3 regions of the Bradyrhizobium sp. Ken64 genome follow, and region 3 is predicted to be linked to each of the others. Evidence: predicted binding sites of a transcription regulator. Region 3 holds the regulator's gene; each other region holds the start of a gene.

Region 1 (7,848 bases), on a different contig from region 3:
TTGATGCTCAAGAACTCGAAGCATTAGTTGATGCGGCGCGGCTCCAGCGAAGGTTCCCAAGCGGATTTTTCGACGCAAAGCGTTTCGCCGAGTTTTCCTGGCTGGCGATAGATGAGGCGCTGCAATTTGATGCGGCTCCCGAGAAGCGAGCTGTTCCGCAGCTATTTGCTCCCATCGACAAGGACTTGGGCAGGATAGATCCTCACGAAGGGCGTTTTCCCGATGCAGTAGAGAACGCCATCTTTTTTTTGCTGTTAGCGCCTTGGGAATCCTGGTCGGAGATGCACGAGGTCGATTGGAGAGGCTTTAAGATACCGTGGGTCTATAGCGTCAACACAGATTTATTCGCTAACTTGTCCCCTCCACCCGTTCCGGAGACCTTATCGTGGGACACTCATTCTTACGAAGATGGAAAGGGCGGTTGGGAAGAAGTAGAGCATCCGCTCGAATTTCAGTTGGATGATCGTGTTCAATCTGAGTTGCCGCTTTGGGACGACTCGCGGTGGGCGATGCTTCAAACTGCTCGCCAGTCTCCACTCTTCGAAGGGCCGGTGATACATTTTTTCGTTCGAGCATTTTTGTCTGAAGGCATCGACGAGGTGCTGGCGCACATGATGGCCATTGAAGCCGCCTTGGGTTTGAGTTCAGACTACAGAGGAGCGGCCGCTCCAACTCACCAAAAGCGGATCAAGGCCACTGATAAAATGAGTTTCCGGGTGGCTGGCTTATTAGGCGATCGAAATGCTGCAAAGGAATACAAGACCCTGTTCAATATCAGGAGTGCTTTTGTCCATGGACGAACGATGGGACCAATCTCAACTCAGCAGCGGTTACTAGCTCGTTCATTAGCTCGGCGCGTCGTTTGGCAGCTTGTCCTGGGAGCTAGCACCAAGGCTGAGATCTCGCGGGGCTCCTTTCTTGATGACCTTCTCGACCAAGGGGTGCTCCTGCGTTAGTTCTCATGCCTCGCCCTCAAAACAAAGACGGCCGGATCTTCCGATCCGGCCGTCACGCAAACCTCTACTTGGCTAAGCCTACGCCTCGCGACGCAAGCCTCCGGCCAATCCGAAAACCCTTAGCTCGCCTTCTTCTCCGGCGCCGGCGTCGGGCCGACCTTCTTCTGGATGGCGCGCTTCAGCTCGAGGGCGCGGGGCGATAGCACGGCGGCCTTGGCCTTGAGCAGGAAGGGATCGAGGCCGCCATTGTGGTCGACACTCTTGATCGCGTTGGTGGAGACGCGCAGGCGCACGTTGCGGCCCAGCGCTTCGCTGATGAAGGTCACGTTGACCAGGTTCGGCAGGAAGCGGCGCTTGGTCTTGATGTTGGAGTGGCTGACCGTGTGGCCGACCTGGGGGCCCTTGGCCGTCAATTCGCAGCGGCGAGACATGGCAAAATCCTCAATCTTTCCCAACGATGTGCGGCCGCCATTCGGGGCGCCACGGGCAAATTCTCTGTCCTTGCAGGGAGCGGGCGGACGTATAGGGGGGAAGCGGCGGGACGTCAAGGCGACGGGCCGTTTTTGGCCCGTCGTCCCGGGGCGCGCGCGAGCGCGAAACCGGGATCTCGAGCGGCATAAAGCGGTGTCATCGCCCGCGAAGGCGGGCGATCCAGTACTCCGAGAAAGCGCGGCTAGAGTCGAGGGGCCGCGGCGTACTGGATGCCCCGCCTTCGCGGGGCATGACAGCGGGGCATGACGGCGGTGGAGGTGGCGGGGTGAGGTGCGCGCTTCTGACCCGCCCCGATCACCAAAACGGCAATGATTATCGCGCCTTACCATCACATAAAGGGCGTATTCGCGCCCGAAGAGTGCAGTGGAGTTCCGGACGCGGATAGGCCCGGACGCATTGCTTGGCGCGGTTTTTGGCTTAAGTAACAACCGTTCGCGCCCCGATTGGATTGTTTCGTGCTCACAACGCCTCATCTTGCGCCCGGCCTGTGCTCAACGGAGCTGCGCGCGAGCGATCCGCGCCCTGCCGGCCGCTGGGTCATGGCGGCCCTTGGCGGGCTGGTCTTGGCGTGGGCGGCGGAGCCCGCGGCGGCGCAGGGCAAGCTCGAGGCGCAATACGAGGCGACGCTGGCGGGCATTCCGGTAGGCCGAGGCGCCTGGAACATCGACATCCAGGACGATGTGTTCGCGGCCGCGGCCTCCGGCGGCACCTCGGGGCTGCTGAAATCGTTCGCGGGCGGGTCCGGCACCGGCGCCTCGCAGGGCCGCGTGGTCAACGGCGCGCTGGTCGCGACCGGCTACCAGGCCACCACCACCACCTCGAAGAAGACCGAAGAGATCCGCATCACGCTCGACAAGGGCAATGTGAAGGATTTTGCCATCCTGCCGGAGCCGCCGGTCGATCCCGACCGCATCGTCGTCACCGACGCGCATCGCCGCGGCGTCTGGGATCCGATGACGGCCTCGCTGGTGCGCGTCTCCGGCAGCGGCGACGTGCTGTCGGCGGACGCCTGCCACGGCAGCGCCGCCGTGTTCGACGGCCGCATGCGCTACGAGCTCAAGCTCGATTTCAAGCGCATGGAAAACGTCAAGGCGGAGAAGGGCTATCACGGCCAGGTCGTGGTCTGCTCGCTCTATTTCGTCCCCATCGCCGGCTACATCCCCGACCGTCCCGTGATCAAATATCTCGCCGCCCAGCGCAACATCGAGGTCGCGTTCGCGCCGATCGCGGGAACGCGCATCCTGGTGCCGTTCTGGCTGAAAGTGCCGACCCCGCTCGGGCCGGCCATGCTGGAAGCGACGAGCTTCATCACCAGCGCCCAGCCGCCCAAGGTCGCGAAGACGCAGTAGGGGCGCCGCCTCGCTGCCGTAGCCCGGATGGCTTGTCCGCCGTAGCTCGAAGAGCGAAGGCGGAAGCGAAGCGCAATCCGGGTTCTTTGCTTTGGCCCCCGTATTCCGCTCCGCTCCATACGGGCTACGGTCCTGCCTTCTGGGCAAAAATAAATATCAATGATTTCAACAACATCCCTACTGTGCATGGGGTTGTTTTCGCACTTTTTGTTTTGGAGGGGGGTCGGGGTGCGGGAATCCATTTGACTCCTCCCCGATTCTGATTCGACTCCGCGCCGTCCCCAGCTTTAACGATTTCGCCATCGAAACGTCGCTTGTGCGGCGGGCCAAAACTCCATCTAGTGCGAACTGATAAGCCTCCCGCGACATCTTGCGTGAACGGAACAGGACTCAAGGGGGAGTCAGCGATTCGGCCGTGATTCGTTCTCAACTCGTTCCGAAGCTTAAAGCCAACGGGAAAAGCGTCGCAAAGTGAGACAGTTGCGCGAGGTTCGGGGAGGGGCGCCGCATTCTCCGCCGTCATGCCCCGGCTTGACCGGGGCATCCAGTACGCCGCGCCCTCTCGGTCTGATCTGCGCCGCCTCTGGAATACTGGATCGCCCGGTCGAGCCGGGCGATGACAGCGGTGTGTGAGGCGAGCCCTTCGCGCCACCGCCCCAAAACAGCACTGACATTCGCCCCAATCGCCATTACCTAATCCCCCAGATGCCTTTTTCCTCCTCCCCCTTCGCTTCCGAGCGGCTTCCCGGCGCCGGCGTCACTGCGGTGCTTGGTCCCACCAACACCGGCAAGACCCATCTCGCCATCGAGCGGATGCTCGCGCATCCCTCCGGCATGATCGGGCTGCCGCTGCGCCTGCTGGCGCGCGAGGTCTACAACAAGATCGCAGCAAGGGTCGGCCCCGATGCCGTCGCGCTCGTGACCGGCGAGGAGAAGATCAAGCCGAAAGCGCCGCGCTACTGGGTCTCGACCGTCGAGGCGATGCCGCGCGATCTCGACGTCTCGTTCCTCGCCGTCGACGAGGTGCAGATCGCATCTGATCTGGAACGCGGCCACGTCTTCACCGACCGCATCCTCAACCGCCGCGGCCGCGACGAGACGCTGCTGCTGGGCGCAGCGACCATGCGGCCGATCATCGAGCGGCTGCTGCCCGGCGTCTCCATGATCACGCGGCCGCGTTTGTCGCAGCTGGAATTCGCCGGCGACCGCAAGATCACGCGGCAGCCGCGCCGCACGGCGATTGTCGCCTTCTCGGCCGACGAGGTCTACGCCATCGCCGAGCTGATCCGCCGCCAGCATGGCGGCGCCGCCGTGGTGCTGGGCTCGCTGTCGCCGCGCACCCGCAACGCGCAGGTCGCGATGTTCCAGAACGGCGAGGTCGACTACCTCGTCGCCACCGATGCCGTCGGCATGGGCCTCAATCTCGACGTCGACCACGTCGCCTTTGCCTCCGACCGCAAGTTCGACGGCTACCAGTTCCGCCGCCTGACGCCGTCCGAATTCGCCCAGATCGCCGGCCGCGCCGGCCGCGCCACCCGCAACGGCACCTTCGGTACCACCGGCCGCTGCGCGCCGTTCGAGCCCGAGCTCGTCAATGCGCTGCAGAACCACACCTTCGACCCCGTGAAGGTTTTGCAATGGCGCAATTCGAAGCTGGATTTTGCTTCCCTCGGCGCGCTCCAGGTCTCGCTGAACCTGGCCCCCGGCCATGAGGCGCTGACGCGCGCGCCGATTGCCGAGGACATGCGCGTGCTCGACCACGCCGCCCGCGACGCCGAGGTGCGCGATGTCGCACATGGCAAGGACGCCGTGGAACGGCTGTGGGAGGCCTGCCAGATCCCGGATTATCGAAAGCTGTCGCCGGCCGCCCATGCCGAGCTGGTGACGACGCTCTACGGCTTCCTGATGCGGAAGGGATGCATCCCCGACGCCTGGTTCAGGACCCAGATCGACCAGGCCGACCGCGTCGACGGCGATATCGACACGCTGTCGGCCCGGATCGCGCAGATTCGCACCTGGACCTTCGTCGCCAACCGCCCCGACTGGCTGAAAGACCCGGAACGCTGGCAGGGGATCGCCCGCGAGGTCGAAAATAAATTATCGGATGCGCTCCATGAACGCTTGACTGAGCGTTTCGTTGATCGCCGGACCAGTGTATTGATGCGCCGCCTGCGGGAGAACACGAGCTTGAATACGGAAATCGGCAAGACCGGCGAAGTCATCGTCGAAGGCCATGTCATCGGCCGTCTCGATGGCTTCACCTTTGCACCGGATGCGGCGGAAGCCGGCTCCGATGCGAAAGCGTTGCAGGCTGCAGCGCAGGCCGTGCTCGCCGGCGAGATCAACGCGCGCGCCGAAAAACTGGGCAACGCACCGGACGAGCAGTTCGTGCTGACCTCGGAAGGCATCATCCGCTGGACCGGCGACGCCGTGGCGCGGCTGTCTGCCGCAGAGGACGCGCTGCATCCGCGCATCCGCATCATCTCCGACGAACGCCTCACGGGCGCCCCCCGCGACAAGGTGCAGGCCCGGCTCGACCTCTGGCTCAAGACGCATATCGAAAAGCTGCTCGGGCCGCTGTTCGAGCTCAGCAAGGCCGAGGACGTCACCGGCATCGCCCGCGGCATCGCCTATCAGCTCGTCGAGGCGCTCGGCGTGCTGGAGCGCCCGAAGATCGCCAACGAGCTGAAGGACCTCGACCAGCCCTCGCGCGCGACCTTGCGCAAATACGGCGTCCGCTTCGGCGCCTATCACCTCTATTTCCCCGGCCTGCTCAAGCCGGCCGGGCGTGCGCTGGCCGCGCTGCTCTGGGCGCTGAAGCAGGACAATGTCGATCCCTCGGCGTTGTCGGGCGCGCAGCATCTGGCGAGCTCCGGCCGCACCTCGTTCCCCGTCGACAAGCAGCTGCCGCGCGATGCCTATCGCGTGCTCGGCTACAAGCAGGCCGGCGAGCGCGCCGTCCGCGTCGACATCCTGGAGCGCCTGGCCGATCTGATCCGTCCGGCGCTGGCCTGGCGCGAGAATGCGTCCGGCGAAAAGCCCGCCGGTGCATTCGACGGCCGCAGCTTCGTGGTGACGCAGGCGATGACCTCGCTCACCGGTTCGGCCGGCGAAGACTTTGCCTCAGTGCTGCGTGCGCTCGGCTATCGCATGGACAAGCGCCCGCCGCTGCCGGCAAAGCCGGTTGTTGCGGAAACGCCGGCTGCGGAAGCAAGCACTGAAGCTCCGGCAGAAACGCCGGTCGAGGACGCCGCAGCGCCTGCGGATGCCGTGATCGAAGCCGCCGCCGAGCCTGTGACCGTCGAAGACGCGCCCGGCATGGAGCAGCACGACGAGCCCGCGCCTGAAGAGCCGGTGCTTGAGGCTTCCGTCACGCCGGAAGACGCTCCCGGCATTGCGCCACCCGCGGAAGAGGCTGCGCCAACCGTTGAAGCTGCCGAAGCCGCTCCCGCCGAAACCGCGCCTGCCGAGACCGCATCTGCGGAGACCGCTGCAACCGAAGCCGCGGCGTCGGCCGATGTGGCTGCGCCTGTGGAGGCCGCGGCCACGCCGGCCGAGCCCGAGCTCATCGAGGTCTGGCGTCCCGCCGGCCGTCACGACGATCGCAAGCCGCGCCACGAGCGCCATCGCAACCAGCGTCATCACCAGCCGCGTCCGCAGGCGGCTGCTGAAGCAGGCGCCGCGCCCGCCGAAGGCGAAGCCCAGCCTGCCGCCGACGGCGAGAAGCGCGGTGAGCGTCATCGTCATGGCGGTCATCGTCGCGATGGTGGCAGAGACTTCCGCAAGCCGCGCGAAGGTGGCGCCGAAGCCGCGCCGCGTCCCGAGGACAAGAACCGTCGCTTCGAGGGCAAGAATGGCGGCAACAAGGACCGCGACAACAAGGATCGCAACAAGGGCAAGTTCGGCGGCGATCGCGACAAGGGCCGCGACAACCGCGGCCGCGACCGTGACAAGGGCCGCGACCGCCAGGGCGGACCCTCGCTGCGTCCCTATGCATCGAGCGCCACCCCGCGCGAGCGCGATCGTCCGGTCGATCCGAACTCGCCGTTCGCCAAGCTCGCTGCGCTGAAAGAGCAGCTGTCCGGGCGTAAGGAGTAGCGCAGCGTTTTCAAGCGAAGTGCGGAGCGGTTGGCGTGAAGAAAACGCGTCAGAAGGAATAGAGTCACGACCGAGCGGCAGCGCATCGACAAATGGCTGTGGCACGCGCGGGTGGTGAAGGCGCGCACCTCCGCGGCCGAGCTTGTCGAGTCCGGCCATGTTCGCGTCAACGGCGCACGCGAGAAATCGCCGGGGCATGCGATCAAGATCGGCGACGTGCTCACCATCGCGCTCGATCGCACCGTGCGCGTCTTGAAAGTCACCGCCTTCAACGAGCGCCGCGGCGATGCCGCCTCGGCCCGTGTGCTCTACGAAGAGCTCAGTGAAGGCCATCCGAATTCTCAGCGCAATTAATTGCGCTTTGAATTCATTTCTTGGTCGATCAAGCGCATAAAGCCGTCATGATCGGCCGTTCCTGAGCTTGCGGCGCCGGGCCATCCGCGCTACGCAAGCCGCGACTTTTAAAAGAGCTTTTCGGAGCGTTGGATGACTTACGTCGTCACTGAAGCGTGCATCAAGTGCAAGTACACCGACTGCGTCGAGGTCTGCCCGGTCGACTGTTTCTACGAGGGCGAGAACATGCTCGTCATCCATCCTGACGAGTGCATCGATTGCGGCGTGTGCGAGCCGGAATGCCCCGCCGATGCCATCAAGCCGGACACGGAACCGGGCCTGGAAAAGTGGCTCACGGTCAACGCCGACTACGCCAAGAGCTGGCCGAACATCACCCAGAAGAAAGAATCACCTGCCGATGCCAAGGATTTCGACGGCATGGAGGGCAAGTTCGACAAGTATTTCTCGCCGAACCCCGGCTCCGGCGACTAATTCGGGCCAAACTTAACCCTATTAGCGGCGATACCGCCGAAAACCAGCCCTTAAGACCCCTAAATCATTGATTTTTGCGGGAAATGTGCTATATTGGGCACATTGAGCCGAACCCTGGTTAGCCCCGT
Region 2 (7,848 bases), on a different contig from region 3:
CGCCTGGAGCAGCACGGCGATCCAGACGATCAGCCGCGGCCGCGCGCGAATGAGCTCGATGACCAGGGAGGTAAACCGCATGCAACGTCCGAAAGATGCAGCCAACCCGTGCAGCCGGCCCTATTCGCTCACGACTATTTTGATAGAGGGCGCGGCGCGTCGTGGCAACCGAGTCTCGTCTAGAGATTTGCCGACGCGTCGACTTCCAGGCTCGTGTCCACCTGCAGCTCGATCTCGGTCACTGCAAACAGGTCCTGTGCCGGCTCGACCGTCCAGGGCATGTGCCTGGCGCGGGCGGCGGCGACGGGGGCGAAGAAGCTGCGGTGGTGGACGGTGGGACCGAGTCGGTTGAGCGCGTCGAGATGCTCGGGCACGGCGTAGCCCTTGTGCTGCTCGAAACCGTAGCCGGGACAGTCCTGAGCCAGCGCGCACATCAGGCGGTCCCGCGTTACCTTGGCAACGATCGAGGCCGCTGCGATCGACAGGACGATGCCGTCGCCGCCGATCACGGCCTCGCAATCGCATGCCGTGTCGAGCCGGTCGCGGCCGTCGACGAAGACGTGCCGGGGCTGCTCGGGCAGCGCCACCACGGCGCGCTTCAGCGCCCATAGCGAGGCGCGCAGGATGTTGTCGCGGTCGATGCGGGCGCGCGAGGCGACGGCCACCGAGACCTGCGCTGTGGCGCAGATCTTGTCGAACAGCCTTTCGCGCTCCTCGGCCGTCAGTCGCTTGGAATCATCGATGCCGCGCGGGATGCGGTCGGGATCGAGAATCACCGCCGCCGCCACCACAGGACCGGCCAGCGGCCCGCGGCCGGCCTCATCGCAGCCCGCCACCGGCCAGACGCCGCGCTTGATCAGCGCGCGCTCGCGACGGAAGCTCGGGGCGACCATGATGGCGCCCTTGGCGCCGGCCAGCGCCTTGACGATTTTATTGGTCGCAGCCCTCCCGTTCTTGGGCGCAGCCTTCCCGTTCTTGGGCGCAGCCTTCTTGGGCGCGCCTTTGGCCGGCTTCTTGGCGGATTGATCCCGAATCATGGCCGGGATCGTGCGCAAGCGGCATGGCCTGCGCAACCGGGAACCTCGGACAATTCCCGTTATTCAAGTCAGCTGCCCTATTCCGCCAGATGCACCCGCCGGTCCTCGCCGACTTCAATGCCGGGCGCGACCACGACTTCCCAGGGATGGCCGTCAGGATCGGCGAAATAGCCGGAATAGCCGCCGTAGTCGGTCTCATGCGCGGCCTTCAGCAGCGCGGCTCCCTTGGCGACGGCGAACGCCAGCACCGCATCCACCTCCTCACGCGCGCGACAGTTCCAGGCGAGCGTCATGCCGCCAAACGTCGATGGCCTCGGATGATCAGGCAATTTGGCGTCGACCGCGAGCTGATCCCAGGGAAACAGCGCGAGCACCGGACCGCCGGTGTCATAGAACGCCACGGCCTCGCCGGTCACCTTGAGCCGGCGCGAGAAACCAAGCGCGTCGTAAAAAGCAATACTGGTGCGGATGTCGTTCACGCCCAGCGTGATGACGGTAAGTCGCGGGATTGGAGCCGGCAGTTCCTGACTCATGCGACGCCTCTCTCACTTCGTCCCTCAGAACAGGCTGAGCTGATCGCCGTTCCGCTTCGGCTTGGCAAAATGATCCGTCGTCAGCTTGGAGCGCCGCTTGTTCAGCCCGAGCCTGTCGCAGGCGATCTCGAAGCGGCGTCCGATGGTCCAGGCCATCGGGCCGGTGCCCTTCATGCGCTCGCCCCATTTCGCGTCGTAGTCACGGCCGCCGCGCATGTCGCGGATCAGCGTGAAGACGTGGCGATAGCGGTCCGGGTAGTTCGCCATCAGCCATTCGCGAAAGAGATCGCGCACCTCAAGCGGCAATCGCAGCAATACATAGGAGGCCTCCTTGACGCCGGCATGGGCGGCGGCATCCAGGATGCGCTCGATCTCGGAATCGTTCAGCGCGGGGATGACGGGCGCGACCATGACGGTGGTCGGAATGCCGGCCTCGGAAAGCTGCTTCAGCGCCTCCAGCCGCTTCGACGGAGTGGACGCTCGCGGCTCCATGGTGCGCGCCAGTTTCGGATCGAGCGAGGTCACGGAGATCCCGACCTTGGCGAGATTGCGCTTGGCCATGCGCGCAAGAATGTCGATGTCGCGGGTCACCAGCGCCGACTTGGTGACGATCCCGACGGGATGGCCGGCGCGCTCCAGCACCTCCAGAATGCCGCGCATGATTTTGCGCTCGCGCTCGATCGGCTGATAGGGATCGGTGTTGGTGCCGATCGCGATCATCCGCGGCTCGTATCCCGGCGCCGCAAGCTCTTTCTCGAGCAGCGCCGGCGCCTCGGGCTTCACGAAAAGCTTCGACTCGAAGTCGAGCCCCGGTGACAGGCCGAGATAGGCATGCGTCGGCCGCGCGAAGCAATAGACGCAACCGTGCTCGCAGCCGCGGTAGGGATTGATCGAGCGGTCGAAGCCGATGTCGGGAGATTCGTTGCGGGTGATCACCTTGCGCGAGGTGTCGATCCCGACCGTGGTCTTGAACGGAGGCAGTTCTTCAAGGCTCTGCCAGCCATCGTCGAATGTGACGCGCGCCTCGGCCTCAAACCGGCCGCTGGCGTTGGACTGCGCGCCCCGGCCTCGCCTGCGCTGGCGGTCGATGGCGACCGCCAGCTCAGGGAAGTCAGAAGGCGCACCCGCCGGCTCGGAGGGCGCCGTGACCGGCGGGTGCTTGAGAGCATGAGAGGATGCTGGACTCATGAAGACAAGATAGCACGCCAAAGGAACAAATCAAGAACGCAAACAAAAAACGTGAAAACAACCCCATGCACAGTAGATCTGCCCAAACTTCGCGCGCCCGCTTTTGACCTCACGCAACAGTGGCGTCACGCCGATCCCGTTTGATGCTGCCGAAGGATCGATCTCGCCGGAACTCGGTTGGTGACGATCCCGGGTGAAGGTCGGCAGGAACATGACAAATCAACAACAATTGGCCGCAGCGAGCAGCGACCTCGATCTGCTTGATCGCTATTGGCGCGCCGCGAACTATCTCTCCGTCGGGCAGATCTACCTTCTGGACAATCCGCTGCTGCGCGAGCCGTTGCGGCCCGAGCACATCAAGCCGCGTTTGCTCGGCCATTGGGGTACGACGCCCGGTTTGAATTTCATTTATGCCCATCTCAACCGCGTCATCCGCGCGCTGGACCTGAGCGTGATGTATGTCTGCGGTCCCGGCCACGGCGGTCCCGGCATGGTCGCCAACACCTATCTCGAAGGCAGCTACAGCGAGATCTATCCAGATATCGCGCGCGATACCGAGGGCTTGCGCAAGCTGTTCAGGCAATTCTCCTTCCCCGGCGGCATCCCGAGTCACGCGGCGCCGGAAACGCCGGGCTCGATCCACGAAGGCGGCGAGCTCGGTTACGCGCTGGTGCATGCCTATGGCGCGGCCTTCGACAATCCCGACCTGATCGTCGCCTGTGTCGTCGGCGACGGCGAGGCCGAGACCGGCCCGCTCGCGGCGTCCTGGCACTCCAACAAGTTCCTCAATCCCGCGCATGACGGCGCGGTGCTGCCGATCCTGCATCTCAACGGATACAAGATTGCCAATCCGACCGTGCTCGGGCGGATGCGCGACGACGAGATCCGCGATCTCTTCCGCGGGCTCGGCCACGAGCCGCTGTTCGTCGAGGGCGACGATCCCAAATTGATGCACCGGACCATGGCAGACGCGCTCGACGTCGCGCTCGTCAGCATCCGGTCGATCCAGCAGCACGCCCGCGACGGCCGCAAGAGCGTCGAACGCCCGCGCTGGCCGATGATCGTGCTGCGCAGCCCGAAGGGCTGGACCGGCCCCAAGGAAGTCGACGGCAAGAAGGTGGAGGGATTTTGGCGTGCGCATCAGGTACCTGTCGCGAACTGTCGCGAGAACCCGGCGCATCTGAAGATTCTCGAAGACTGGATGCGCAGCTACGAGCCGGAAAGGCTGTTCGACGCGAACGGCGCGCTCGTTGCCGAGCTGCAGGCGCTCGCGCCCGAAGGCCATCGCCGCATGGGCGCCAATCCGCACGCCAATGGCGGCCTTCTGAAGAAGGAGCTGAAGCTGCCGGACTTCCGCAGCTTCGCCGTCGAGGTGACGCAGCCGGGCGGCGTCGTGGCGGAGGCAACCCGCGAGCTCGGCAAATTCCTGCGCGACGTCATCCGCCTCAACGCCGAGGTCCGCAACTTCCGCATCATGGGCCCGGACGAAACCGCGTCAAACCGGCTCGATGCGGTGTTCGAGGCCACCGAACGCGTCTGGATGGAGCCGACAGAACCTTACGACGTGCACCTCGCCCAGGATGGACGCGTGATGGAAGTCCTGAGCGAGCACCTCTGCCAGGGCTGGCTGGAGGGCTACCTGCTCACGGGCCGGCACGGCTTCTTCTCCTGCTACGAGGCGTTCATCCACATCGTGGATTCCATGTTCAACCAGCACGCCAAATGGCTGAAGGTGACCCGGCATCTGCCGTGGCGGCGCCCGATTGCCTCGCTCAACTATCTGCTCACCTCGCATGTCTGGCGCCAGGACCACAACGGCTTCAGCCATCAGGATCCCGGCTTCGTCGATCTCGTCGCCAACAAGAAGGCCGACATCGTCCGCATCTATTTTCCGCCCGACGCCAACACGCTGTTGTGGATCGCCGATCACTGCCTGCGCACCTATGACCGCATCAACGTCATCGTCGCCGGCAAGCAGCCGGCGCCGCAATGGCTGTCGATGCAGGGGGCAGCCACGCATTGCGACGCCGGCATCGGCATCTGGAGCTGGGCCGGCACGGAAGATGCGAATGGCGAGCCCGACGTCGTGATGGCCTGCGCCGGCGACGTGCCGACACTGGAAACGCTCGCCGCCGCCGACCTGCTGCGCAACGCGCTGCCCGAGCTGAAGATCCGCGTCGTCAACGTCGTCGACCTCATGACGCTGCAACCCAGGGAGCAGCACCCGCACGGCTTGTCGGACCGCGACTTCGACGGCCTGTTCACGCGCGACAAGCCGGTGATCTTCGCCTATCACGGCTATCCCTATCTGATCCACCGGCTGACCTATAACCGCACCAACCACGCCGGCATGCACGTCCGCGGCTTTGCCGAGGAAGGCACCACGACGACGCCGTTCGACATGGTCGTGCTCAACGAGCTCGACCGCTATCACCTCGCGATCGAGGCGATCGAGCGCGTGCCGGGGCTCGCGACCAGGGCGGCGCAGGTGAAGCAGCAATTCCGTGACAAGCTGATCGAGCATTCGCGCTATGTGCGCGAATACGGCGAGGACATGCCGGAAATCCAGGAATGGGTCTGGCAGAACAGCGCCGGCGGCAACACGCCGGCAGAGGCAGGCGATTGACAGCAGCCATGTTGAACACGGTTCTCGTTCTCAACTCGGGATCGTCGAGCATCAAATTCGGTCTGTTCGATATCTCGGCGGCCGAACCCACCCTGCTCTGCAAGGGCCTGCTCGACGAGCACGAGACGAAGCCGCGGCTCGTCGTGAAGAGCCCCGCGGGCGAAGACCTGTTCGAGAAACAGAGGGAAGCATCGGATGCGGCCAGCGATCATCTGTTCGCCGACGTGCTCGGGTTGATCGAGGATCGCTTCGGCGACCATCGCTTGCGCGCCGTCGGCCACCGCGTCGTCCATGGCGGTCCGGACTATTCCGCTCCGGTCGAGCTGACGGACGATGTCACCGCAAAGCTGGAAGCGCTGACGCCGCTGGCACCGCTGCACCAGCCGCGGTGCCTGGCGCCGGTCCGCGCCATCAGGGCGTTCAGGCCCGACCTGACGCAGATCGCCTGCTTCGACACCGCTTTCCATCACGGCATTGCGCCGCCCGCCAGCCGCTTCGCCATTCCGCGACGTTATGAAGAGCGCGGCATCCGGCGCTACGGATTTCACGGCGTCTCGTTCGAATATGTCGCGGGACGGCTCGCCCGAATCGCGCCGCAGCTCGTGGCGAAGCGCACTGTGATCGCGCATCTCGGCAACGGCGCGAGCCTGTGCGGCTTGCGCGACGGCCGCAGCATCGACACCACGATGGGATTGACGCCGCTCGACGGGCTGGTGATGGGCACGCGGTGCGGCAGGATCGACCCGGGCGTGCTGCTCTATCTGCAACAGCACGAGAAGATGTCGGTCGAAGATGTCCAGCACCTGCTCTATCACGAATCCGGCCTGCTCGGCGTCTCCCGCATCGCTTCGGACATGCGCACGCTGCTTGCGAGCAGCGAAGCTGCGGCGCGGGAGGCGGTCGAGCTCTTCACCTTCCGCGCCGCGCAGGAGGTGGCGGCGATGGCGACAACGCTTGCCGGGCTGGACTGTCTGGTCTTCACCGGCGGCATCGGCGAGCATGCCAGGGAAATCCGCAGCGCCATCGGTGAGCGTCTCGACTGGCTCGGTGTGCGCATCGATGCCGCTGCGAATGATGCGGCGCGCGAGCGTATCAACGGGGGCGATAGCGCAGTCGATGTCTTTGTCATTCCAACGAATGAGGAACTGATGATCGCACGACATTGTGCGGCGGTGCTGCGAACGATTTGAGCACGATGGCAATCTTACTTCCCTTCTCCCCTTGCGGGAGAAGGTGGCGCGAAGTGCCGGATGAGGGGTTTTGTCGTCGCTCACGTATGCATGTGAGTATGCGGAGACATACCCCTCACCCTGTGAGTTTGTGTCTCCTCGCGGTGCTGCCCTCTCCCGCAAGGGGCGAGGGCGCAGTCACGAGCATCTCAACTGCAGGGTAAATTGATCCAGTGGCCCGCGCATTCTAATGCGTCCCCGACCAAATCTGGAAACACCCGATCGCGACCTCGATCACGATCAGCACCACCACCGCGATTTCGAGCCGGAGCGAGCGCTGGGTATCGATGATGTCGGTGAGCGCGTTGGCGGTCGCGGACACGGCGGTGAGCTTGCGCTCGAGCGTGTCCAGGCGCTCCTTCAGTTCGTACTCGTCTTCAAGGCGGGCATAGAGCCGGTCGAGTTCGGGTTTCTCCCAGAGCACGTCGGGTTTCTCGGCCACCGCAACACGACCGGCGACGCGCTGCTGGACGAGAAGCGCATTGCCGATCAATTGCAAGATGCCCTTGCGCCGGGGCGGCGTGCGGCCCTGCTCGGCGAGCTTGCGCGCAAATGGCTCGATCACGTCGAAGACCGCGGCGACGCGGCGCTCGTCACGTGCGAGCGAGGTGCTCTTGGCCAGCGCGTCCGCGATCAGCAGCAGCCGGTCGTCGGAGAATTTGGCGAGGCAGATCGGGCCGCCCGGATGGATAGCCTCGGCGCTTTCGTCCTTGCAGAGTTGCGCATGTGCGATCTCCTCCTCGTAGGGGCTGAACTCGCCGATCACGCGGGACTTCAGGCTGTCGATCAGCACCTTCTCCTCCGAAGGGAGGAGACCGATCAGCACCACGACGCCGTAGCGGAAGATGACCGCAAGGCCGGCATGGACGCGGAAGGCGGCCGGCGTCGAGGAGACTGTCGCGCCCATTTCGAGTCCGGAGGGATTGATGCGTTCACCCAGCATCAGGGCGCGGATCCGCAAGGTCGGCGCGCCGTCCGGCCTGGGAGATGTTGCGGGCGAGTTAACAGCAAGTTGATCGGCGTTCATTCGAAGCCTCTTCAGCAGCACCATTGCACGGTTTTCCCGTTCTCGCGCTCGTCCGCTATCGCATCCTCCTCTTGCAAGGTTGCGAACGGCCGGCGCGCCGCGCAATGTTGCGGCTCATCTCCGGACTAATACGGACAGGACAGGCTTGGGGCGACACATTGGCAATATCGCGGCCCCGTACGCGACATATTTGGATGAGAGAGCCGCA
Region 3 (7,848 bases):
CAGCCCCTCCTCCATCGTGACCTCGATGCCGAGCCCGCCGAACTCGCCGGAGGTGGTCTCCTGCATCTCGGTCCAGGCCTTGTCGTTCATGTAGCGCGAGTGCGGATCGAGCGAGGTCACCATGCCGGTGATCGCGCCTTCGATCAGCTTGGCATTGTCGGGCTTCTCGACATAGCTCGCCTTCACCCGCTCGAACACTTCGCCGAACAAATTGAGCTTGGAATAGGCGTCATCCGCGCTCGCTGCCGCCCGTGCCGCCCATACGCCGCCGTGCGGACTGGCTGCCAAAAGGGTCAGACACGCTCCGGTGAGCGCGCCCAGTGGAAACAGCAGGGTTTTCCGCATGGATAGGCTGGCCTTCTTGCTTCGCGGTTCGGTGGGGCTGGGAGCCGCCATGCAAATGGCGATCCAGCCTGCTTCTCACAATACCATTCTGGTTTCTTCAAGGCCGGGATGCCACGCCGGCGGGTACACCGTAAAAATCGCTTCGTCCGGACCTAAACTTTCGGCAACGTTGCAGGACCCGGTTCGTGCGCAGCGGGGGTCGGCCGGCCGGCCCACGCCTCGCAGCCATGCCATTTTAGGATGGTTTTGGCGCCCCGGACGGGTTAGGCGATGAGGGAAGGCTTCAAATTCTCGGGAGGATAACAATGAACGAAGCACCCCGCATCCAACCAGACAGGAACGTCGAGCTCGGCGCAAGCACCGAGCCGTTCCAGAATCTGCATGAATTCATCCGGAAAGCCCGCGCCAACCTCAACCAGAATGCCTGGGACTATATCGTCGGCGCGGCCGAGACCGAGACCACGATGCGTCGCAACCGCATGGCGCTGGACGAGATCGCCTTCCGCCCGCGCGTGCTGCGCGATGTCCGCACGGTTACAGGTTCGGTCGAGCAGTTCGGCCGCAAGATGCGCCTGCCGGTGGTGCTCGCCCCCGTCGGCGCGCTCGAGATCTTCGATCCGGATGGTGCAGCGAGCGTGGCACGCGCCTGCGGCACTTTCGGTGCGGCGCACATGCTCAGTTCCGTGTCCGAGCCCGGCCTCGAGAAGACGGCCGAAGCTGCGCCCGACGCGCTGCGCCTCTACCAGCTCTATGTGCGGGGCGACGACGCCTTCGTCGCCGACGTCGTCAGCCGGGCCGAGAAGAACGCCTACGCCGCCTTCTGCCTGACCGTCGACACCGCCCATTACAGCCGTCGTGAACGTGACATCGCCAAGCGCTACGTTCGCGAGAGCCGGCTGCGCGCCACCGGCGGCGATTACCAGAAGGGTCTGGAGTGGCGGACGGTGAAGATGATCAAGGACAAGTTCAAGATCCCGCTGATCCTCAAGGGCATCGCGACGCCAGAGGACGCGCTGATCGCGATCGATCACGGCGTCGAATGGATCTACGTCTCCAACCATGGCGGCCGTCAACTCGATCACGGTCGCGGCGCCATGCACGTACTGCCGGAGATCGTTGACGCCGTGAACGGCCGCGCCAAGATCATGGTCGATGGCGGCATCTGTCGCGGCACCGACATCGTCAAGGCGATCGCGGCGGGCGCCGACGTCGTCGGCATCGGCCGGCTGCAATGCTGGGCGCTGGCGGCGGCCGGCGAAGCCGGCGTGGCGCGCATGCTGGAGCTGCTCGAAGATGAAGTGCTGCGCTGCCTCGGCCTCCTGGGTGCGACCTCGTTCGCCGAGGTCAACAAATCCTGCCTGCACCAGGCGACCGCAACCAATGCGCCGAGTGTGTTCAGCGCGTTTCCGCTGTTCGACCACGAGCCATATCGATACTGAGTGAAAGGACGCAGGTGACATCGCTCTCTCCCGGCAGCGCGGATGCGCTTCTATTCGATCTCGGCCGCGTGGTCCTCGATATCGATTTTTCCAAGGCGATCGCCTGCTGGGCGGGACATGCCGGCTGCAAGCCCGACGCCATCGTCGCGCGTTATGTGCGGGACAGCGAAGCCTATCGGTTGCACGAGATGGGGAAGATCAGCGATGAGGATTATTTCGCCTCATTGCGAGCCTCGCTCGGAATCGGCATTTCGGACGCGCAGTTCCTGGAAGGCTGGAACGCGATCTTCGCCGGCGAAATGCCTGAGATCTCCGAGCTGCTGCCGCAGGCAGCGAAGCAGATGCCGCTTTACGCTTTCTCCAACACCAACCGGCCGCACGTGGACCATTTCTCGAGGGAGTATGCCGACCTCCTCGGCCATTTCCGAGAGCTGTATTTGTCGTCCAGCATCGGCCTGCGCAAACCGGATGCGGAAGCCTTCGACCACGTCGTTGCGGCGATCGGCGTGCCCGCCGGGCGCATCGTGTTCTTCGATGATCTTGCTGAAAACATCGAGGGAGCGCGGGCGCGCGGCTTGACGGCGGTGCATGTGACCTCGCCGCGTGACGTCGGGAACGCATTGAGGGCATTGGGCATCTGACGACGATCCGTCGGCGCGAAGCCCATGGAAGTGCGCCCGACGGAACTAATTCGAAAGATTTTGGAACCAATCACTTTGTGCATTTTTATACAGAGTTCCCGGAACAGAATACCGTCTTCAGGAGTCTACAGCCCGTTGGGACTTCTACGAACGGGTGCATCACCGTGTTGGGCAAAAACTACCTCACTAGGCAGGCCTCTCTTCTCCTTGAATTCGCCAGGACAACTTCAGACTCGGACCTTTCCGCCAAGCTTGTGAGCAAGGCCGCCGACCTGAAATCCCAGGCCGATCCGCTGCCAGACAAAGACCAGGGGCCGAAGGCGCCCGACGTAACTCCCGGGCGGGCAGGGAGCTGATCAGTGGCGCTCGTCGTTCTCCTCTTGTCATGATTTTCGTCGCTTCCATGACCACTCTCCTGCCGATCCGTCACCTCGTGCCCCGACGCGCTTAATGCCGCCTTCCGGAACAATGTGAAGCGACGGGACGACTGCGCCCGCTGAGCCGTTTTTGCCTCCGCGCCCGCGCTCGGCTAGAAGACTTGCGGAACATTCGCCCGAACGTGCCGAGCAGGAGTTTTCGCCGTGGCCTTGATGCCGGTTTCTGACGCGCTTGCCGCGGTGCTGGCGGGTGCAGAGCCGCTGCCGGAAGACATGATTTCTCTCGACGAGGCCTACCATCGCGTGCTCGCGCGTGACGTCGCCGCGCGACGCACGCAGCCGCCGCAGGCGATGTCCGCGATGGACGGCTACGCGGTGCGCGCGGCCGATGCCGCGACGATCGATTCGGAGCTCACCGTCATCGGCGAAGTCGCGGCGGGCCGGCCGTTCGCGGGGACGGTCGGCGCCGGCGAGGCCGTGCGGATCTTCACCGGCGGCGTCGTTCCCGCTGGCGCGGACGCCGTCGTGATCCAGGAGGACACGGTCGCCGCCGGCAAGCGTATCACGATCAAGGAAGCCGCGATCGCCGGACGGCACATCCGCCGCGCCGGCGTTGATTTCCGCGAAGGCGACGTGCTCCTGCGCAAGGGAAGCCGTCTCACCGAGCGCGACCTCGCGCTCGCCGCTGGGATGAACCATCCGCACCTTGCCGTTTTCAGGCGTCCGAAGGTCGCCATTCTCGCCACCGGCGACGAGCTGGTGATGCCGGGCACCACGCCCGGCCACGGCCAGATCGTCTATTCCAACGGCTACGCCCTGCACGCGCTCGCCCGCAGCGAGGGCGCCGAGACCATCGACCTCGGGATTGCCGCCGACACGCTGGAGGCGACCACCGCCGGCATCCGCCGCGCCCGCGAGAGCGGCGCCGACATCCTGATCACGACCGGCGGCGCATCGGTCGGCGACCACGATCTAGTCCAGCAGGCACTGCGGGACGAAGGCATCGCGATGGCGTTCTGGAAGATCGCGATGCGGCCAGGCAAGCCGATGATGCACGGGCGACTCGGCGCAATGGGTGTGATCGGCCTGCCGGGCAATCCCGTGTCGTCCTACGTGTGCGCTTTCCTGTTCATGGTGCCGCTGATTCGCGCCCTGTCGGGCCGTTCGGTGATTCACCATCGCCGTGAACACGCCGTGCTCGGCCGCGACGTCGGCGCCAACGACCAGCGCGAGGACTATCTGCGGGCGCATCTGGAGGAGCGTGACGATGGCACACGCGTCGTTCTTCCCGTCAATCATCAGGACTCTTCGCTGCTTGCGAATCTCGCTGCAGCACAGGTACTTCTCGTGCGCGCACCATTCGCGCCGAAGGCCGAGACCGGCACGGCTTGCGAAGTGTTGCGGCTCCCCGTCTGACCGCCTCGGCAACGCGCGTTCCGCGACGTTTGCCTTGTTCACGGTAAATTAAGCAGTTGCGGAACATGTATCGAACATATAGTGTCCGTTCATGATTTGTTTCGAGCATGTGGCGGCTTATGGCCGAATTCTGCGTCTCGGAATCGGACGACATCAACCGGGGGACTTTGGTCGAGATGTTAACGCGCAAACAATACGAGCTTCTGCGATTCATCAGTGAACGTCTGAAGGAAAGCGGCGTACCGCCCTCCTTCGACGAGATGAAGGATGCGCTCGACCTGCGCTCGAAGTCGGGCATCCATCGCCTGATCACGGCGCTCGAGGAGCGTGGCTTCATCCGACGCCTGCCCAACCGCGCCCGCGCGATTGAAGTCATCAAGCTGCCGGAGCTCCAGGCGGCGGCCGGCAGCCGCCGCGGCTTCACGCCGAGCGTCATCGAGGGCAATCTCGGCAAGGTGCGTGCGGGCTCCAGCCTGCCCGCGGACGAGGGCGAACGTCCCGTGGCGGTGCCGGTGATGGGCCGCATCGCGGCCGGCACGCCGATCGAGGCATTGCAGACCCGCAGCCATACCATCAGCGTACCGCCTGACATGCTCGGCTCGGGCGAGCATTACGCGCTCGAAGTACGCGGTGATTCCATGGTCGAGGCCGGCATCCTCGACGGCGACATGGCGCTGATCCAGCGCAACGAGAGCGCTGATACCGGCGACATCGTGGTGGCGCTGATCGACGACGAGGAAGCGACGCTGAAGCGCTTCCGCCGTCGCGGCGCCTCGATCGCGCTCGAGCCCGCCAACGCAGCCTATGAGGTCCGCATCCTGCCGCCCAACCGGGTGAAGATTCAGGGCAAGCTGATCGGGCTTTACCGGAAGTACTGATAACGGAAGTACTTCATACCGGAAGTGCTTGGCGCCTCGCGCGCTTCCGATCTGCAGCGCCGGTCAGAGATTGGATCGGATGATCGTCCGCTCCGGCTGGATAGTCGTTCTGGTTCTGCACAGACTATCCGGCCCCTCCTCCGCCGCTGGCTCCTCGCGACGCCGACGAAGCGGTACCGCTTCAAACAGCACCGCTTCGCGGCTCGCGCGTTCGAGGAAACAACGACCAGCGGTCAAGTTCGACCGTTGCAGCCAAGCCGGCAATATTCGCGCATGCGCCTCCCGAATGCATCGCAAGGGGCTTTGTTCCTATTGAATTCGGGAAAGATAATGTGATCGCGGCCTGCAGAAACCAGCCGCAGATTTGCCCACAACCAAGCAGAGCGTTCGTGCTTCAACTCTGATAGAGGCCTGCGCCTCGATTGAGAGACGCGGGTTGCTATCCCAGCATGAGGAGCACCCGATGTGTGACTACAGCCTGCATGCCGTCGCGTCGCGCCCCGCCGAAGTCGGCGAGACGATCGTCACGACAAGCTTCCGCGGCACCTCGACGCGCGGCTTCGCCTCCGCAGCCGATCCGTCTGTTGCCGTCTGCCTGCTGCCGGGAACGGAGCTCGCCTTCGCCGACGACGTCCGCTACGACAATCGCTGGATCTGGACGCGCACCATCAATTCCCGCGTGGGCAAGTTCGGCAAGATCGATCCGCACGTTCCCGACCGCCATCATGACGCGATCGAATTCCCCGACGGCAAATACGTGCTGGTGACGCAGCTCGTCGAAGGCCAGCGAGCGACCGTGCTGCAACTGCCGGTGACTCAGTCGGTCACCGAGCGCGAGAACAAGGCGCAAATCATCGCCGACAGGCAGCCGACCGTCACGCACCTGCCGATCGGCTGACACAGCCGCCCTCCGGCTACGAGGTCGGAGGTCAGGATTGAATCGCCATCGCCGGCCGTGGCCGGCGAGAAGGTGTGGTTTGCGCCCGGCGAATCCGAGCGGATGCGCCAACCCACTGCATTGCTCCGCACCATCAGATCAATCGTCGGCCTGCAAGTCCGTCTCCGCGGGCGTTGCGTCCTTGATGCGGGACGCGGTCGCCTTCGGCGCAAGGCTGCCGTCGAAATCACCCTCACCGGCGCCGGCCGGCAACCAGGGGCGGCTCGTGCCTCTCGCCCTCACCGCCTGAACTACAAACCCGTCACCACGCTGCGTCAGCGCCAGGGCGCTCTGGCTGGCGAGCCGCTGCCGATCGACCACCATCGCCGCGCAATCGGACGGCGCGGGACGTGTCGTCACCACCAGCGCGGCCCGACTGCAATCGTCCGCGAGAGCGTCGACGCGCAGTGCCAGCGCGACCAGCCTCCCGTCGGCCAGTGGCGTCACGCAGCCGGATTCGTCACAGGACACGCCATCGGCCAGCGAGGCTCTGCCGGCATCGCGCGGATCGGCGTCGGCAGCGAGCCATTCCCTCAGCAGAAAGCTGTCCTTGTTGGTCCTGATCAGGTGCAGATATCCGTCCCTGCCCCGCACCGCGACGCTCGCGCCATCCCCGGCAATCAGGATGTCGGGCTGCCGCGCCGACAGTCCCCAGAGGATCGCTGCCAGCAGCACCAGGGCGCCGGACCAGCGCAGCGGCGTGCGCAACAAGCCCAGCACGATGATTCCCAGGCTCGCCGCGATCAGCGGCGCGATCCCGAACGCCGGGATGCGGCCGACCGCGCCCGGCAATGCCGCGACCCAGCGGGAGACCGCGACCATCCACTCGATGCCGATCCCCATCAGCCACCAGAACACGCTGTCCAGCCCGAACGGCGCAGCAAGCAGCCCCAACAGTCCCGCCGGCATCACCAGCGCCGAGACCACCGGCATCGCGCCGAGATTGGCGAGCACGCCGAACGGCGTGACACGGTGGAAATGGAACGCGGCATAGGGCGTAGTCGCAAGTCCCGCAATCAGCGAGGCCATGAACAGCATCGCGATCTCGCGGCCACCCCACATCGCAATGCGCGCGGTCGCCGAATGGTCCGGCGAGGCAAACAAATTGGGCATGCCGATCTGCACCAGCGCCACCAGCCCCAGCGTTGCCGCAAACGACATCTGAAAACTCGGATGCACCAGCGCTTCCGGCGCGACCGCCAGCACGATCTGCGCGGCGACAGCCAACGTGCGGAAGGTGATGGCACGGCGATCGACCATCACCGCGATCAGCACCACCGCCGTCATGAAGAACGACCTTTGCGTTGCGACCTCCGCGCCCGACAGCAGCAGGTAGAACGCGGCGGCGACCAGCGCGGCGGCGGCCGACCATTTCTTGATGGCGAAGCCGGCCGCCAATCCCGGAACCAAAGCGAGCAGCGCGCGCACCGCGAAGAACACGACACCGGCCACGACGGCCATGTGATAACCGGAGATCGAGAGCACGTGGCCGAGACCGGAGATGAACATCGCGTCGTTGACGGGCGTGGTGATCGCATCGCGTCGCCCGGTGAGCAGCGCGGTCGCGATCGCCCGGTTGTCGCCGTCGAGCGTCGCCCGGATGCGGGCATCGATCGCATCGCGCAAGCCTTGCATGAAGGCCGCATAACGCAGCCGCAAGCCGGCGGTCTCAGGGGGCGCCGCCACCGTGATGGCGCCCATTGCGAAGCCGGAGGCGCCGATGCCCTGGAAGAACATGTCGCGCGAAAAGTCGTAACTGCCAGGCCGCACCGGCGCGAGCGGCGGCATCAGCCGCGCCTTCAGCTGAACGAAGCT

Evidence for each region. The regulator LexA, encoded in region 3, represses DNA repair genes until DNA is damaged. The targets are predictions, from matches to a motif close to TGTTCNNNNTGTGTTCNG.
Region 1: a site for LexA is predicted at 3,219-3,236, ahead of AC0L2F_RS25710 (helicase-related protein). Genes of this name have one in related genera too.
Region 2: a site for LexA is predicted at 2,780-2,797, ahead of AC0L2F_RS18725 (PA0069 family radical SAM protein). Genes of this name have one in related genera too.

Annotation. Positions count from the first base shown of each region.
Region 1 is NZ_JBVVPA010000017.1:100,235-108,082, forward strand. It holds gene AC0L2F_RS25695 (hypothetical protein) at 1-956, shown strand, start outside; gene rpmB (50S ribosomal protein L28) at 1,076-1,387, opposite strand; gene AC0L2F_RS25705 (DUF3108 domain-containing protein) at 1,988-2,797, shown strand; gene AC0L2F_RS25710 (helicase-related protein) at 3,503-6,895, shown strand; gene AC0L2F_RS25715 (RNA-binding S4 domain-containing protein) at 6,980-7,249, shown strand; gene fdxA (ferredoxin FdxA) at 7,382-7,720, shown strand.
Region 2 is NZ_JBVVPA010000010.1:156,514-164,361, reverse strand. It holds gene AC0L2F_RS18740 (glycosyltransferase family 39 protein) at 1-81, opposite strand, end outside; gene AC0L2F_RS18735 (ribonuclease HII) at 180-1,037, opposite strand; gene AC0L2F_RS18730 (VOC family protein) at 1,115-1,570, opposite strand; gene AC0L2F_RS18725 (PA0069 family radical SAM protein) at 1,595-2,758, opposite strand; gene AC0L2F_RS18720 (phosphoketolase family protein) at 2,970-5,384, shown strand; gene AC0L2F_RS18715 (acetate/propionate family kinase) at 5,393-6,574, shown strand; gene AC0L2F_RS18710 (RMD1 family protein) at 6,801-7,640, opposite strand.
Region 3 is NZ_JBVVPA010000003.1:169,923-177,770, forward strand. It holds gene AC0L2F_RS06665 (S41 family peptidase) at 1-345, opposite strand, end outside; gene AC0L2F_RS06670 (alpha-hydroxy acid oxidase) at 651-1,784, shown strand; gene AC0L2F_RS06675 (HAD family hydrolase) at 1,799-2,425, shown strand; gene AC0L2F_RS06680 (molybdopterin molybdotransferase MoeA) at 3,007-4,218, shown strand; gene lexA (transcriptional repressor LexA) at 4,395-5,096, shown strand; gene AC0L2F_RS06690 (hypothetical protein) at 5,560-5,994, shown strand; gene AC0L2F_RS06695 (ComEC/Rec2 family competence protein) at 6,133-7,848, opposite strand, start outside.